DNA from 3 places in the Proteus sp. fly-1089 genome. Region 3 is predicted to be linked to each of the others. Evidence: predicted binding sites of a transcription regulator. Region 3 holds the regulator's gene; each other region holds the start of a gene.
What was found. The regulator CRP, encoded in region 3, controls carbon source genes, mostly activating them, when cyclic AMP is high. The targets are predictions, from matches to a motif close to ATGTGANNNNNNTCACAT.
Positions count from the first base shown of each region.

Region 1: ompW (outer membrane protein OmpW) is a predicted target of CRP. The motif match lies at 3,215-3,232, and genes of this name have one in related genera.
Region 2: ABN080_RS00395 (CidA/LrgA family protein) is a predicted target of CRP. The motif match lies at 2,165-2,182, and genes of this name have one in related genera.

Region 1 covers NZ_JBEETS010000001.1:539,030-544,908, forward strand. Annotated here, with positions in the region: gene ABN080_RS02575 (SulP family inorganic anion transporter) at 250-2,067, shown strand; gene ABN080_RS02580 (YciC family protein) at 2,178-2,948, opposite strand; gene ompW (outer membrane protein OmpW) at 3,382-4,029, shown strand; gene ABN080_RS02590 (BON domain-containing protein) at 4,703-5,017, opposite strand; gene trpA (tryptophan synthase subunit alpha) at 5,293-5,879, opposite strand, start outside.
Region 2 covers NZ_JBEETS010000001.1:79,046-84,924, forward strand. Annotated here, with positions in the region: gene cdd (cytidine deaminase) at 1-741, opposite strand, end outside; gene ABN080_RS00390 (CidB/LrgB family autolysis modulator) at 942-1,637, opposite strand; gene ABN080_RS00395 (CidA/LrgA family protein) at 1,640-2,113, opposite strand; gene metG (methionine--tRNA ligase) at 2,248-4,275, opposite strand; gene apbC (iron-sulfur cluster carrier protein ApbC) at 4,480-5,592, shown strand; gene udk (uridine kinase) at 5,813-5,879, shown strand, end outside.
Region 3 covers NZ_JBEETS010000007.1:223,589-229,467, reverse strand. Annotated here, with positions in the region: gene ABN080_RS15360 (hydrolase) at 1-552, shown strand, start outside; gene ABN080_RS15355 (YheU family protein) at 549-770, shown strand; gene ABN080_RS15350 (phosphoribulokinase) at 831-1,700, shown strand; gene ABN080_RS15345 (OsmC family protein) at 1,789-2,196, opposite strand; gene crp (cAMP-activated global transcriptional regulator CRP) at 2,510-3,142, shown strand; gene argD (bifunctional acetylornithine/succinyldiaminopimelate transaminase) at 3,239-4,453, opposite strand; gene ABN080_RS15330 (aminodeoxychorismate synthase component II) at 4,571-5,146, opposite strand; gene ppiA (peptidylprolyl isomerase A) at 5,521-5,879, opposite strand, start outside.

The DNA of each region.
Region 1 (5,879 bases), on a different contig from region 3:
GAAAATGGGTAAACAATTGCATATCTTTAATTATGAAGTGCTGATTTATATAAAAAAACACAGTTTTTCTCTGAAATAACTCAATGAAAAATCAACGTAATTGCATTTAGGGGGGCTGAAATTAAAGCTTGAGTTATGAAAGAGGATTTAAATATCACTCTAGTATATGATTCAGTAACTCATCAACATTATCGCCACTTTTTGATGAATGCATAAATATAAAAAAGTATTTCTGATAAGAGGAAATCAATGAACGGAAAAAGAATAATAAAATGGATGCCAGGATTAGGCTTATTGTTTAATTATAAGCGTAATTATTTTGGCTATGACTTAAAAGCTGGGCTTTCTGTTGCTGCCGTTGCATTGCCAGTCGCAATTGCTTATACCGAATTATTAGGAATTAACCCGATTGTTGGATTATATGCCTGTATTTTTCCGATGATTATTTATGCGTTGTTTGGCACATCGCGTCAGCTAATTACAGGGCCTGATGCAGCAACCTGTGCTGTTATTGCTGCTGTAGTTATTCCATTATCTGCTGGTGATGAGAATGCTAGATGGCAACTTGCAATTATTATGACGGCAATGACGGGATTTTGGTGTATTTTAGCCAGCCATTTTCGGCTAGGGGCTTTTACTGATTTTCTATCTCGACCTATTTTGCAGGGGCTTTTAAATGGTGTCGCGATCACTATTATGGTTGGGCAAATCAGTAAAGTATTTGGTTTTGATACATCACCTGATCATTTAATTGAAAAATTAATTGAAGTTCCATTTCGATTAATGGATGCGCATTTACCCACCGTGTTAATGTCTGCGATAACATTAGCGTTATTATTGGGTATTCGGTATTTTCGAAGCCGTTGGCCAGCACCTTTAATTGCTATGGTCGTGATGACGTATTTAAGTTGGCAATTTGATTTAGCAAGCTTTGGCATTGCTATCGTAGATAAAGATGCAGGTAATGTTGATCTGTTTTTACCTGTTGTATCCATGACGGGATTTCATCCAGGTGTCTTGAGAGAATTGTTAGTTCCATCTATAAACTTGGCGGTTATTAGCTTCGTTAGTTTTATGATGACTGCCCGCAGCTTTGCCAGTAAGAATGGTTATGATGTCGATGCAGACCAAGAGTTAAAAGCGTTAGGTATTGCCAATATTGCGGCCGCGCTTTCTCAAGGATTTGCGGTAAGTGCGGCAAGTAGCCGTACTGCAGTCAATGATTCTGTTGGTGGGAAAACGCAATTAGTTTCTATTATCGCAGCACTGGTTATTTTGCTAGTACTATTATTTATGACCGATTTTCTCGCCTATATTCCATTATCATCATTGGGGATTGTGTTGATTGTCTCTTCATGGTCATTATTGAGTATTCGTCATATTTGGTCTTATCGTAAACGTAATAAACAAGCATTTACATTGGCATCATTCACCTTATTAGCCGTGTTATTGGCAGGGCTAATTAACGGTATCGGTTTTGCCGTTTTATTAGGTTTGTTACAATTTTTGCGTATTGTTTTTCGTCCGAGCGATCAATTATTGGGTGTTGATGAACAAGGTATGGTTCACTCAATGAATAAAGATAATGGCATTGAACCTATTGATGGTTTAATGATGTATCGGTTTAATTCACCACTGACTTATTTTAATGTGGGCTATTTTAAAAAACGGGTACTTCAACTTGTTGATAGCGCACCTCGACGGCCAGCATGGTTAGCGGTAGATGCAGCTGTAAGCTTTACCTATGATGATGTTAGCGTGTTTGCTGCTATTGATGAGCTAATACGAGAGTTACGAATAAAAGGCGTGAAATTGGTTTTAGCTGGCCGTAGAACAGAATTAAATCGTTGGATTGAACGTAATAAAATTTCACTTAATGAAGATGATTTGATTATTGCTCCCGATCTCTATTTTGTGATCCGACTGTATCAAAGCCGACAACAAATAAAAGAAAAACAAAAAGAAGCAAGAATAGAGGCGTTAAAACAAGATGCTGAGAGCCACGATGAGGATACATCAACGGCAACAATAGTCAGCAATATACCGACACCAAAATGTGCTGATTAAGCATTATTGAGGCGTATTTTGTACAAAGAAAAATCCCGTGATATGACGTAACCTCAAAATCGGTTAATTATCACGGGATTTTTTATAGATAAAACTAAGGCATAGAGCGATTAACGCTGTTGCGTTGTGTATTTATTTTCCACCAGCATAAATAAGCGAAACAAGTAAATAATCAACCAAGCTGAAGCCATGTTTTTCAGAAAGTAGAATAAGAAGTTATGGATAATATCGGGCAATTGAATTGTGAGATTACCCACAAAACCAATACCGAACTGCAATAAGATCCAAATCCCTAATGCGGGGATAAGTGAACCTGATTCACCAAAGCCTATTCTCCATCCTAAACGAATAGCACTTCCCATATTCTGTTGGCGTACTAGCACAACTGGCGCTAATGCAAAGCCAATCAGCAAAATGATACCTGGAATGATCATCACCATAAAGCCCGCACTAATCAAAATAGAGCATAAGACAATCAATAAAAACATTTTCGGTAGGCGAGGTAGGCTAGCATTAGCTGTTTGACCTAGAGTGACGCTATGACCTGAGGAGATAGCCATAGCAAACATCAGTAGGGTAAGCACGAGAATACTTTGCTGGAGTGTTTCAAATAAATAGAGCACTAAGACTTTTTTGGCAACACCCACGACACTATTTGACATAGCTTCTAATTCAGCAGGAGAAGTAGAAGAAAGTTGTGTGTTTTTAAAATTGGCAACAAATTCAATCATCAATTGGTACTCTTGGGGAGTTGGACCAACTAAGACATGAATGATCGCTAAAATAACAGCAAGAATAGCGGAAATAGTAACAATGCTACGTTGTTCATTCTTATAAAAATTAAGGCTGTCGCGGTAGATTGTGCGTGCCGTGGTAGGCATGAAACTGCTCCTATAAAAATAGACTAAGTCAATGTGCGCCATTGTACCTTTTACAACAGCAAAAAGGGATATTTTCTATCAAACCGCTTACTAAGCTTATTTTTTGATATTAACAGCCACAGTACATTCATTATTTAAATTAAACAAAACATTATTTTAACATAAAGATAACTTTATTTTTAAATATGCCTTTTTAGGATGTTTTTTATTCAAAAAATATTACTAAAAATAAATTTAATTATAAGAAAAAATTGTATTAATGTGTAATTTGATGTGGATCAATTATAAATAATTATATTGATAAATAATAAAAAGAGAAATAACACTTTCTGCAAAAATAATTCCAAAGTTGTGATCGGTATTAGATCATAATTATCAATAAATGGTTATATTTTTAGCGGAGATTTTACTTATTACAGGAATGGGTTAAATAATGAAAAAACTTTCTGCGCTTATTTTAGCGGCTGCAACTCTTGCGCCTTCTATTTCTTTTGCTCACCAAGCGGGGGATTTTTTATTCCGTGCAGGTACTGCAACTGTTCGTCCTAATGCGGGTTCTGATGCAATATTAGGTGGCGACCATTTTGGAGTAAATAATAATACTCAATTAGGTTTAACCTTTGGGTATATGATCACTGATAATATCGGTGTTGAATTATTAGCCGCAACACCATTTGAGCATAAAATTTCATTAAGTGGTGTGGGCGAAATTGCAAAAGTTAAACATTTACCACCAACATTAATGGCGCAATATTACTTTGGTAATGGTGAAGATAAATTACGTCCTTATTTAGGTGCTGGCCTTAACTTTACCACTTTCTTTGATGAGAAATTCAATAACAATCCAGCAGTAGATGGCTTAGGCTTGAATGGGCTTGATCTTAAGGATTCATGGGGCTTTGCAGCACAAGCGGGTTTAGATTATAACCTCGATAAAAATTGGATGCTGAATGCTTCTGTTTGGTGGATGAATATCGAAACAAAAGCAAGATTCAACAGTGAAGTTGCTAATAAAGACTTTGATGTTAAAACACGTTTAGACCCATTTGTATTTATGTTTGGTGTGGGCTACCGTTTCTAATTATTCTTTCTTTAAAAGAATATCTCATAATGAAAAAGCGAAGTTTATCTTCGCTTTTTTTATGTTTTAAATTCACAAGACAACTCTCATTTTTAGATTATCAAAAGATACCATTTTATTATTAATACTTAAAACAAGAGTCATTTTTAAATAATGTTAAATAAATAAAGATGCATTTAAAATGGAACATATAATGTTTAAATATCTTTTAAGGTGTATTTTATATGCATCTTAAAGCTCTACTATAAATATAATGAGAATTATTTATTTCTATTTGTTAATAATAAATAGCATTGTAATCGATAAAATCGAGTATTTTGTAGATGCATTTAAAATGCACCTTTGTATTTAATTTTAGTAAAAGCGTGTTATCTATCAACGGATAGATGAGATTAATAGAGAAATAAAAAGGATTAGAAAAGCCTCGTACAGATAATAACTAAGTGGTTTGTTATTGAACGCGAAATGATTAGAGAACCTTTTGCTTTGCTCTTTTTATGAGCTTGTTTTTAGGGTGAGACAAAAGCGGGCTATTTTTGAATGATTTGATTTTTTTGCAAAAATTGATCTGTATTATGATAGTCCGTACAAATAAACATAAATTCATAAATGAAAAAGACCACCGAAGTGGTCTAAAAAATAAAGCTAAGGGAAGACTAGAATAAAAAAGTGATCAGCGAACAACCATTGAATTGATAACGCCTTTTACACCTGTAACTTTGCGTGTTGTTTCAATGGCACGATTAGCATCCGCTTGAGAAGAAACGAAACCACTTAATTGAACTTTACCTTTAAAAGTCTCAACGCTAATTTGTGTTGAATTAAGATTTTTTTCACCGATTAGTGCTGTTTTAACTTTGGTGGTGATCACAGAGTCGTCAAAATAACCCCCAGTACCTTCTGACGTTGAAGTCGGAGAACATGCAGACAACGTAAATGCCATCAATAATGCCGCCATGACAGCGGAGATTTTTGCCCATAGTTTCATTATCAAACTCCTTATATATTGTGTAATTGGTTGAGTATTTTTGAAAAGAAAACATAAAGCGCTTTATAAAGTATGTGCAAAAAATAAAATATTGCCAAATTTTTATAGGTATTGATTATGTACTTTAAATGGAGAAAGAAGAGAGATTGCACCATTTCATGCGGACTAAGCCCCAAAAATGGACTTCAAAAGTGTGGGTCAATAAATGATGAATTAAGAGTAATCCGCTTAGAAAAATAGCAAACTATTCTCCTAAAGCGGATCGGTTACGATAGTTAAGCGAGTGTAGCCGCTTTCATTTCTTTGACAAATTGAGTAAGCGCTTTAAGCATCACTTCAGGTTGATGAAGATTTTTCTCAATAATTTGTACAACGGCAGATCCTGAAATAGCACCCGTTGCCCCATTTGCAATAGCCTCTTTGACTTGTTTTGGCTCTGAAATACCAAATCCTTGTAATGCAGGTGGCGCATTATAAGTTTTTAATTTGTCAGTAAGGTGCGTTAGCGATTGTTCAGCACGTTTATCTGTTCCTGTTACGCCTGCTCTTGAGAGTAAATAGGTATAGCCTTTACCTGAGATGGCTAATTCTTGTAAAAGCTCATCATCAGCATTAGGCGGGCAAATAAAAATAGGCTCGATATTCGCTCGCTGTGCTGATTCTCTGAACTCTTTTGATTCACGTAAGGGCACATCACCAATTAAGACAGAATCGACACCAGCTTGTTGGCATTTACCATAAAAGTTATCAACCCCATTACTAAAAACAAGGTTGGCGTAAACTAATAGGCCAATAGGAATATTAGGATGTTTTTTACGTATGTTAGTTAATAGAGCAAAGCAATCGGTGGGTGTTACACCAA
Region 2 (5,879 bases), on a different contig from region 3:
TAAAATTAATGCGGCTTGTAATGGCGGTAAGCTTGGGTTAAATGCAGCATTTTCTGCGTAGCTACCTTGGAAAATTTTGCCATTTTTCATTTGAACAGCAATACCACTGTGAGACTCACTATAAGGTGCATGGCTACGATTGGCAGCTTGTAGCGCCTGTTGTGCTAATTCACTAGGGTTATCAATTTTGTAACCGTGATTAACCTTATCCATTAATAAAGAGGTGATATTGAGATCCTTCGGGCCAAAGCTATCAGGTAAATAATCCCCTAATGTCGCTACTTTTCTACCAGGTAATTGGATCTGAATATGGGTGCCGCTGTTGAGTTCGTTCATAAACTGGCGACAATGACCACAAGGTGTATAGTTTACAGTGATTGAAATTAAGCGAGATTCACCACGTAGCCATGCATGAGTTACCGCACTTTGTTCAGCATGGACTGTTTGTTGTAATGGTGCGCCAGCAAATTCCATATTGGCACCGAAGTAAAGATTACCACTTTCACCACGAGCAACCGCACCTACTTTGAAGTTAGAGATAGGTGCAACAGCACAAGCCGCAGCAACAGGCAAAAGTGCAAGGGCTAAGGCATCATCATTACATTGTAACTGTGTTTTTATGGCGTTGACCTGTTCTGCCGTGAACATTGCAGGGAATGCACCCTGCTCAAGATAAGGAGCAAGTGCGTGTTGTAACTGCGGAGATAAATCTGACCAAATTGCCTGAAAACGAGTATGCATACATGAGTCTCCCATTAATCTTTCTGTATTATAAGATTCTAGGCATCTTTCCCCATTCTTATATGTGATGAAAATCATATTTTCAATGAAACAATTGCAACAAATTCATTAATTGAGAGATGTGTCTCAAATTTATAGTAAAAATCCCCGAAATAAATTTAATTAAATCGGGGAGTTAAGAATGGAGAGTAAGAAAGAGATCAACTATAAAGATGCAAAATAATAGGGAATATAAATGGAGCAAGTAAAGAGGTAATAATCCCACAGGTCATTAATGCTAATGAACTATAAGCACCTTCGATATAATCCACTTCTGCAGCTCTTGCTGTTCCCACTGCATGCGAAACGGTTCCCATAGCTAAACCTCGAGAGGCGTGAGTCGGAATTCGCAATATCTTGAATAGAGTGTGACCAAAAATGGCACCTAAAATACCTACTGCAATAACACATGCAGCACTGATTGCAGGAATACCACCTATGGAGTCTGCGACTGCCATCGCGATAGGTGTTGTGACGGATTTAGGTAAGATTGATGCTGCGATTTCAGGTGTTGCACCAGCCCATAAGGCAATTGCAGTACCACTAGCCATAGCAGCAACACTACCAATAAAGCAAATACTAATTAATGATTTCCACTGTGCGCGAATTTGGTGTAATTGCTGATAAAGTGGGATAGCTAAAGCGACAACAGCAGGTTGTAGTAAGTCATTTAAAATACGACTACCTGCAAAATAATTTTCATAAGGTATTTTAGTTATTAATAAAATAGGAATAATCACCACAATAGCAATTAAAAGCGGATTTAAAATAGGCAATTTAAATCGGGCTGCAAGCTTACGAGCTAAGTAAAAAATAAAAATACTTAAAGGTAGTGACCACCAAATATTCATCAATATGGCTAACATTTTTTCTTCTCGCTTAACGCGTTATCGTCGTCTTTCTCTTTTGTTTCAACAATATCTTCAACTTGGTCTGGTTTTGAACCCACGATAATGCGTTCACGATGAACGTAGTGTGAGCAATATGCAACGAGCGCCATAACACCAAAGGTACTCACGACGCAGGCTAAAACGATGGGAAAAAGTTGCTGACTTAACAAATCATAATAGTTCATTACACCAACACCGATAGGGATAAAGAGTAATGACATGTTTTTTAATAGGATATTGGCACCGGGTTTAACCCAACGTAAAGGGATAAGCTGGAAAGCAAGTAGACCAAAAAGGATCAGTAAGCCAACAATACTGCCTGGAACCGCGAAGGGTAGAAGGGCTGAAATAAGATTACCAGCAAAGAGACAAAGATAAAGTACCAAAAAAGATCGTAGATAATGCCAAAGTGTAATCTGCAATCGTGCCCGTTTAGATTTCATAAGTAAGTGTCCCAAATCAACTAACAGAATTATCATACACCGATTTTGAAAGTGTGCTATGGATCACAATAAAAAAAGAGCGGGGCTCTAATAGAACCCCGCCATTTATTTACTTGGCAAATGAATTTTGGTTGTTATTTCACTTGTTGGCCCGGTTTTGCACCAGTATCTGGGCTGAGTAAGAAGATATCTTTATCACCCGGGCCGGCAGCCATTACCATGCCTTCTGAAATACCAAAACGCATTTTACGAGGTGCTAAGTTTGCCACCATTACTGTTAAGCGACCTTCTAACACTTTAGGATCTGGGTATGCTGTACGAATACCGGAAAATACTTGGCGAGTTTCTCCACCTAAGTCCAAAATTAATTTCAACAGTTTGTCTGAGCCTTCAACAAAATCTGCTTGTTTAATTTCAGCGATACGCATATCAATTTTTGCAAAATCATCAAACTTGATGGTTTCTTGGATCGGTGAATCAGCTAATGGACCAGAGACTTCTTTTACGGGTGCAATGGTACTTTTAGATGCTTCAACCATTGCATTGGCTTTATCCATTTCAATACGGTTAAACAGCGCTTTGAATTTAGTGATTTCTTGGCCTAACAGCGGTTGTGCAAGTGCATCCCATGTTAATTGAGTTTGCAAAAATGCTTCTGAACGTTCTGTTAGTGAAGGTAAGACTGGTTTCAGATACGTCATCAACACGCGGAACAAGTTAATTCCCATGGTGCAGATTGCTTGTAACTGAGCGTCTTGACCTTCTTGTTTTGCCACTACCCAAGGTGCTTTTTCGTCAATATAACGGTTAGCTTCATCAGCTAATGCCATAATTTCACGGATGGCTTTACTAAATTCACGATTTTCGAATGATTGTGCAATGTTTTCTTGCATATCAACAAAGTGCTGATAAAGCTTAGCATCATCTAAAGAATCTGCTAATTTGCCATCAAAACGCTTGCTGATAAAACCAGCGGTACGTGATGCTAGGTTAACGACTTTATTTACGATGTCGCTATTTACGCGCTGAACAAAGTCTTCTAAGTTTAGGTCAATATCGTCAATGCGTGATGAAAGTTTTGCTGCGTAATAATAACGTAGGCAATCAGCATCAAAATGATCAAGATAGGCGCGAGCGGTAATAAATGTGCCACGAGACTTAGACATCTTGGCGCCATTTACAGTGACATAACCATGAACAAATAGGTTTGTTGGCTTGCGATATTCACTGCCTTCTAACATAGCTGGCCAGAATAAGCTGTGGAAATAGACGATATCTTTGCCAATAAAGTGATAAAGGTCAGCTTTGCTGTCTTTATTCCAAAACTCATCAAAATTTAAATCACCGCGTTTTTCACATAAGTTTAAGAATGAACTCATGTAGCCAATCGGTGCATCTAGCCATACATAGAAATATTTACCCGGTGCATCTGGAATTTCGAAACCGAAATAAGGCGCATCACGAGTGATATCCCATTGTTGTAAACCACTGTCGAACCATTCTTGCATTTTATTCGCAACTTGTTCTTGCAGTGCGCCTGAACGGATCCATGCTTGTAGCATGTTGCTGAATGCAGGTAAGTCAAAGAAGTAGTGTTCTGTTTCGCGCATTACAGGTGTTGATCCTGAAACGACAGAACGTGGATTAATTAATTCTGTAGGGCTGTATGTTGAGCCACATACTTCACAGTTATCACCGTATTGGTCTTGTGCTTTACATTTAGGGCACGTGCCTTTTACAAAACGGTCAGGAAGAAACATGCCTTTTTCTTCATCATACAGCTGAGAAATTGTTTTGCTTTTGATGTGACCATTTTTCTTCAGTGCTAGATAAATTTTCGTCGATAATTCACGACTTTCTTCACTGTGTGTAGAGTGATAATTATCATAGCTGATATTGAAGCCAGCAAAATCCTGCTGATGCTCTTTGCTCATTTCTTCAATCATGGCTTCAGGGGTTATACCCAATTGTTGAGCTTTCAACATAATTGGAGTGCCGTGGGCATCGTCAGCGCAGATGAAATGAACTTCTTTGCCGCGCATTCGTTGATAACGGACCCAGATATCTGCCTGAATGTGCTCAAGGATATGACCGAGATGAATTGAACCGTTAGCATAAGGTAACGCGCAGGTTACCAATAATTTATTCGCGACGTGAGACATAGTAAGGATCTTACTTCCATAAAATTAATAAAAGGGACTTTGATGGTAACCGATCCGTCATGATGTCGCTAGGGCAATAATGGAGTTTTTGCAAGAGAAATTTCAGTTGGCAAATTGAGGTAAGGCATTATCGTAGTCATCTACTATCTGATATGATAGATACACTCATATAGTAAATAAATAATGAAAACGAGAGGAGCCGGGATGAGTGATAAATCCCCCGAGCAGACCACCCCTGAGATTCTGAACGAAAAAGTTTCAGGTGTCTTGTCTACTTTTGAACACCCGACATTGAAACGTAATCTGCTTTCTCTAAAAGCATTACATCAATGTGCGATGATTGACGATGTTCTTCATATCGAATTAGTGATGCCATTTGTTTGGAAAAAACCTTTCCAAGCGCTAATCGAAGAAAAGACAGCTGAACTTCGTGACATCACAGGCGCAAAAGCGATTGAATGGAAACTCAAGCATAATATTTCAACCTTACGTCGTGCAAATGATCTGCCTGGCGTTAATGGCGTGCGTAATATTCTTGCTGTGAGCTCTGGTAAAGGTGGTGTAGGTAAATCAAGTACAGCCGTTAACCTTGCATTAGCTCTTGCACAAGAAGGTGCTAAAGTGGGTATTCTTGATGCGGATATTTATGGGCCGTCTATTCCTAATATGTTAGGTACCACAATGGAGCGTCCAACGTCTCCTGATGGACAACATATGGCGCCAATTATGGCTTATGGATTAGCGTCTAACTCTATCGGTTATTTAGTGACTGATGATAATGCGATGGTATGGCGTGGTCCTATGGCGAGCAAGGCGTTAATGCAAATGCTCCAAGATACGTTGTGGCCTGACTTAGATTATCTCGTTATCGATATGCCACCAGGAACAGGTGATATTCAATTAACCTTATCCCAAAATATCCCTGTAACCGCAGCGGTTGTGGTCACAACACCACAAGATATTGCGCTGGTGGATGCAATGAAAGGGATTGTCATGTTTAAGAAAGTCAATGTACCTGTATTAGGTATCATTGAAAACATGAGTGCGCATATTTGTAGTAACTGTGGTCACCTTGAGCCTATCTTTGGTACCGGTGGCGCGGCGAAATTGGCAGAGAAATATCATTGCCAATTATTAGGTCAAGTTCCTCTTCATATCTCTTTACGTGAAGACTTAGACCGTGGACAGCCAACAGTGATGCGTGATCCAGAAGGTGAATTTGCTGATATTTATCGCGAAATAGCGTCAACCGTTTCTGCTCAAATGTATTGGGATGGTGATGCAATTCCAACGGAAATTTCTTTCCGCGCAGTGTAATCACAGTAGAATAATGCCTGAAATTATTTGCTGATTTAAATGGAGAGTCATTTGGCTTTCCATTTTTTACATGTGATTTCCGGCTGTTTTTGATAAAAAACAAATAGATTTCTGGTTTTACGCTGGAACCAGAGTGATTTCAAAACTATAATCTGCGCTAGCGTAATATTTACATATTATTACGTTATCCCTCTTTTTATTTCAAACCAGGTTTTTGATTATGGCTGACACAGCACATCAGTGCACAATTGTAGGTATCGCTGGAGCTTCTGCTTCGGGTAAAAGTC
Region 3 (5,879 bases):
AACATGCTCGCTTATTACCTTGCTGAGAGTGGTGAAAATGCCGTTGTAGATGCAGCTGTTATTGTATCAGCACCATTAATGTTAGAGCCTTGTTCAGCTAAAATTGAGCATGGTTTTTCCCGTTTTTACCAATGGTATCTATTAAAAGGACTAAAAAATAACGCAACACGCAAGCTGATCCGCTATCCTGAATCATTGCCAATTAGTTTGTTGACAATAAAATCCATCAAAAAGCTACGCCAATTTGACGATCTGATTACCTCTAAAATTCATGGGTTCAAAGATGCCCTTGATTACTATCGTCAATGCAGTGCTTTGCCTTTATTAAATAAAATAAAGAAAACAACACTGATTATTCACGCTAAAGATGATCCTTTTATGTCTGCGGATGTTATTCCTGATATCACAACACTACCGAATAATATTGAATATCAACTTACTGAATTTGGCGGGCATGTGGGTTTTGTTAGTGGCAAGCTTTCTAAACCCGTGATGTGGCTTGAAAATCGGATACCTGACTGGTTGTCCGCTTATTTGGAGAAAACCAAATGATAATACCTTGGAACGAACTTTCCACTGAGACACTAGACAATCTTATTGAAAGTTTCGTTTTACGAGAAGGCACTGATTATGGTATCCAAGAGAAGACGCTAGAACAAAAAGTCGCCGACGTAAAAAAACAACTTAAATCCGGTGAAGCCGTGTTAGTTTGGTCAGAACTTCATGAAAGCGTCAATATTATGCCTGCATCGCAGTTTCGCTCTGATTGATCACCCAGAGCGCAATATCGCCACCAATAAGGGCTAACCTTATTTGCAAAAGGATAATCTATGTCAGTCAAACATCCTATCATCGCGGTTACTGGTTCAAGTGGAGCAGGAACGACTACCACGAGCCAAGCTTTTCGTAAGATATTCCAACAACTTAATGCACATTCTGCTTTAATTGATGGAGATAGTTTTCATCGCTATACTCGCCCTGAAATGGATATGGCGATAAGGAAAGCCAAAGAACAAGGGCGACATATTAGCTATTTTGGCCCTGAAGCAAATGATTTTAGCCTACTGAGTTCCACATTCAGCCACTATAGCGAAACAGGACAGGGCCAATCACGTAAATATTTACACTCTTATGATGAAGCGACGCCCTACAATCAATTACCAGGAACTTTTACACCATGGGAATCATTACCCAATAATACCGATGTACTCTTTTATGAAGGATTACACGGAGGTGTTGTCACTGATGAACATGATGTCGCACAGCATGTTGATTTATTAGTGGGTGTTGTCCCTATCGTTAACCTTGAGTGGATACAAAAACTTATCCGAGACACAACTGAACGGGGTCATTCACAAGAAGCCGTAAGAGATTCAGTGGTGCGCTCAATGGATGATTATATTAACTATATCATTCCGCAATTTTCGCGTACTCACATCAACTTTCAACGAGTCCCTACCGTCGATACATCAAACCCATTCTCAGCTAAAGCTATCCCAACTCTTGATGAAAGTTTTATTGTTATTCGCTTTAGAGGCTTAACTGATATTGATTTTCCTTATTTGCTGGCAATGTTGCATGGCTCATTTATGTCAACAATAAATACGATTGTGGTGCCTGGTGGAAAATTAGGATTAGCGATGGAATTAATTATGGCGCCATTAGTCAAAAAATTATTAAATGGCGAAAAGATCAGTTAACAAAAATAAACTCTATTTTTATAAAAATAATATCCCCTTATTTAAGGGATATTATTTCCTGATTAAAATTTATTTTAAAATATCAAATTTACTCAGTATCTTTTATTTCAAATGAATGTGTAATATTAGCTGCTTTTCCTAACATTAAAGAGACGGAACAATATTTTTCTGCAGATAATTGAACAGCTCGCTCAACAATTTTATCTGTGAGTTCTTTACCTGAAACAATAAAATGTAAATTGATATCAGTAAATAAACGAGGGGCTTCTTCGCGACGCTCTGATGTTAATTTTACTTCACAATCAGTGACTTGATGTCGCCCTTTGCGTAAAATACTAACGACATCAATCGCACTGCATCCCCCCGCAGCAATTAAGACCATTTCCATTGGGCTTGGTGCTTTATCGCCAGAGTTCCCATCCATCATTATTTGATGACCTGATGAAGACTCACCAACAAAAGATAAATCTTCAACCCACTTAACTCGTGCTTCCATTTATTTTCCCTCTAAACATGACAGAAACTAAAAGAGTACATTCTCATAATTCAACTAGCAATTAGCAAATAGGTTTATTATGCTGACTGCGTAAAACGAGACTTAATGCACTAATTGTGTTAAAAACAATATCTGCTTGATGATAGTGGTTAAGATCAATGCATTATTTTCTCATTTATTATAATCTACTCCATATTAACTTACCGTGTTCTCAGGAAGTTAATAGGTCAAGATAGGATTTTTAAGCACGCTGTCTCAAAAGGGAGTCCATCCGTTTTGAAAGGCTGCATTTAACGTACAGAGGATAACGCGAATGGTTCTCGGCAAGCCGCAAACAGACCCGACTCTTGAATGGTTTTTGTCACACTGCCATATTCACAAATATCCATCCAAGAGCACGCTGATCCACCAAGGTGAGAAAGCGGAAACACTTTATTATATTGTTAAAGGTTCCGTGGCTGTTCTTATTAAAGATGAAGAAGGGAAAGAAATGATCCTCTCCTACCTGAATCAGGGGGATTTCATCGGTGAACTTGGATTATTTGAAGAAGATCAAGAACGTAGTGCATGGGTTAGAGCAAAAACAGCCTGTGAAGTAGCAGAAATTTCCTATAAAAAATTCCGCCAATTAATTCAGGTTAACCCTGATATTCTGATGCGCCTGTCAGCTCAAATGGCGAACAGATTACAAACCACATCAGAAAAAGTAGGTAACCTTGCTTTCCTTGATGTAACAGGTCGTATTGCACAAACCTTACTAAACTTAGCAAAACAACCCGATGCTATGACGCATCCTGATGGCATGCAAATTAAAATTACACGTCAGGAAATCGGTCAAATCGTTGGTTGTTCACGCGAAACTGTAGGCCGTATTCTGAAAATGTTGGAAGATCAAAACCTGATCTCTGCACACGGTAAAACAATCGTCGTTTACGGGACTCGCTAAGTTTCCCCGCCCGAACAAACAATAGCCCGATACAAAGGGCTATTGATAAAAAGATCTGTATAAACCCCATTCTTGTGATGGGGTTTATAATAAGGACTATTCTTTTACAAACTCCGCAATAGCCGCTTTTAATGCTACCATTCCTTCTTGTAGCTCTTCTTGGGTAATAATTAATGATGGCGTAAAACGCATAACATCAGCGCCTGCATTTAACATCATTAAACCATGCTTTGCAGCTAATCCTAATAGTATTTTGGCTTTACCTTCATATTGTGGTGCGAGTTGTGCACCGATCAATAATCCTTGTCCACGGATTTGCGAAAAGACGTTGTAGGTTTGGTTTATTGCCGTGAGCTCATCTACAATCCATTGATAACGCTTTTCTACACCCTCAAGTACCTCAGGCGTATTAATTAAATCAAATGCGACATTGCCCACTGCACAAGCGAGTGGATTACCTCCATAAGTTGTACCATGAGTCCCTACACCCATTGCAGAAGCTATCTCATGTGTTGTTAACATCGCACTGAGAGGGAAACCACTTCCTAGTGCTTTTGCGGTTGTAATAATGTCTGGTATCACATCATAGTTCATATAAGCGAAAAGCTTACCTGTACGCCCCATACCTGTTTGTACTTCATCAAGAACAAGTAGTGCTTGATGCTTATCGCACAGCTCACGTAGCCCTCTCATAAACTCAGGTGTTGCCGCCGTTACGCCACCTTCACCTTGAACTGGTTCTAGTACAACGGCACAAGTGTGATCATCCATTACCGCTTTAACCGCATCTAAGTCATTAAAAGGAACGTGCACGATATCTGCAGGCTTAGGACCAAAACCATCTGCATATTTAGGCTGCCCACCGACAGATACTGTAAACAGAGTTCTGCCATGAAATGCATGATGAAAAGCAATAATTTTAGTTTTATAAGGACTATGGCGAGTGATGGCATAATGACGAGCCAATTTAAATGCGGCTTCATTCGCTTCTGCACCTGAATTAGCAAAAAAGACACGTTCCGCAAATGTGTTATCTATTAATTTTTGCGCTAAACGTAATGCAGGTTCATTAGTAAATATATTGCTAACATGCCAAAGCTGCTCACTTTGTTCTTTCAAGGCTTGATTAAGGCCAGGATGAGCATGCCCCAGTGCTAAAACAGCAATACCACCAGCAAAATCAATATACGATTTTCCCTGCTGATCCCAAACACGGCTACCCATTCCTTTGACAGGAATAAACTCTGCGGGTGAATAAATTGGCAACATTACTTGATCGTAAGTTGCCCGGTTGATACTTTGCTTTGTCATTACCCCACCTGATCGTTATTCATATTCAATATGAAAATATAATCACTAAATATGAATAAAAAATCAAATGTGGTTTTGTATAAAAAGGTGTTATTTCGCTATTTAAATACTATCCTATTAATATTTAAGAAAATTATTTAATAACTCATGCCCTTGTTCACTTAAAATACTTTCTGGGTGAAATTGAACCCCTTCAATTGGAAGTGTACGATGGCGAATTCCCATAATTTCATCAACATTTCCATCATGTTGGCTCCATGCCGTTACTTCAAAAGGCACTGGTAGCGTCGTAGCATCTATCACTAAAGAGTGATAGCGCGTTACACTTAAAGGGCGATTAAGTCCTTTAAAAACACCTTGTTGGTTATGATGTATCAATGAATTTTTACCATGCATAACTTCTCGTGCTCTGATAACAGATGCACCAAAAGCTTGTCCTATTGCTTGATGTCCAAGACAAACGCCAAGAATAGGGATTTCACCGGCAAACCGCTGTATAGCCTCAAGAGAGATCCCTGCTTCATCAGGAGTACAAGGTCCTGGCGAGATAACAAGATGTGCTGGCATCATCTTTTCTATCTCTTTAAGGTCAATCTCATCGTTACGCTTAACAACAACCTCAGCACCCAATTCACAGAAATACTGATAGAGGTTGTAGGTAAACGAGTCGTAATTATCAATAAGTAACAGCATATTAGCCTATCCGACTGATTTTCTTATCATTATCTATTTTATTACTATTTTAAAGCGAGTGTATATTTGCCAAAATAGCTCGTTGTTTAACCGACTTGGGTACAACAAAGCCGATTATCATAGCACAGGTATAAAATATGAATAGTAAGCAAGAAAATCTGCTGATTTATTGCGCAATAACAATAATGACGGTAATTGATGATGAATACAGTGATTAATAGTGTAATGAATACTTATTGCAGGAGATCACACGAAAAAACAGACGATAAAAAATATTTTTTTCGTACTAAAAATCCCGGAATGAATACTTCCATTCCGGTTTATATGCATTTTATCTTATTAGAATACGTAAATATCCTATCCTAATAATGCGTTTATTCTTTTACGACTTCAGCAGATAAAATAGTAACCGTTTTTACTGGCACATTTTGGTAAGGACCGATATTGCGGGTTTGTGCTTGTGAAATTTTATCAACCACATCCATACCCTTTACAACTTTACCAAATACGGCATAACCAAAATCACGTTGCCCGTGATCTAAAAAGGCATTATCAGCCACATTAATAAAGAATTGGCTGGTTGCACTATCTTTATCCGACGTACGTGCCATAGCAATAGAGCCTTTTACATTACGTAACCCATTATCTGCTTCATTTTTAATAGGTGCTCTGGTTTGCTTTTGTTGCAAATCAGCGGTGAAACCACCGCCTTGAACCATAAAACCGGGGATAA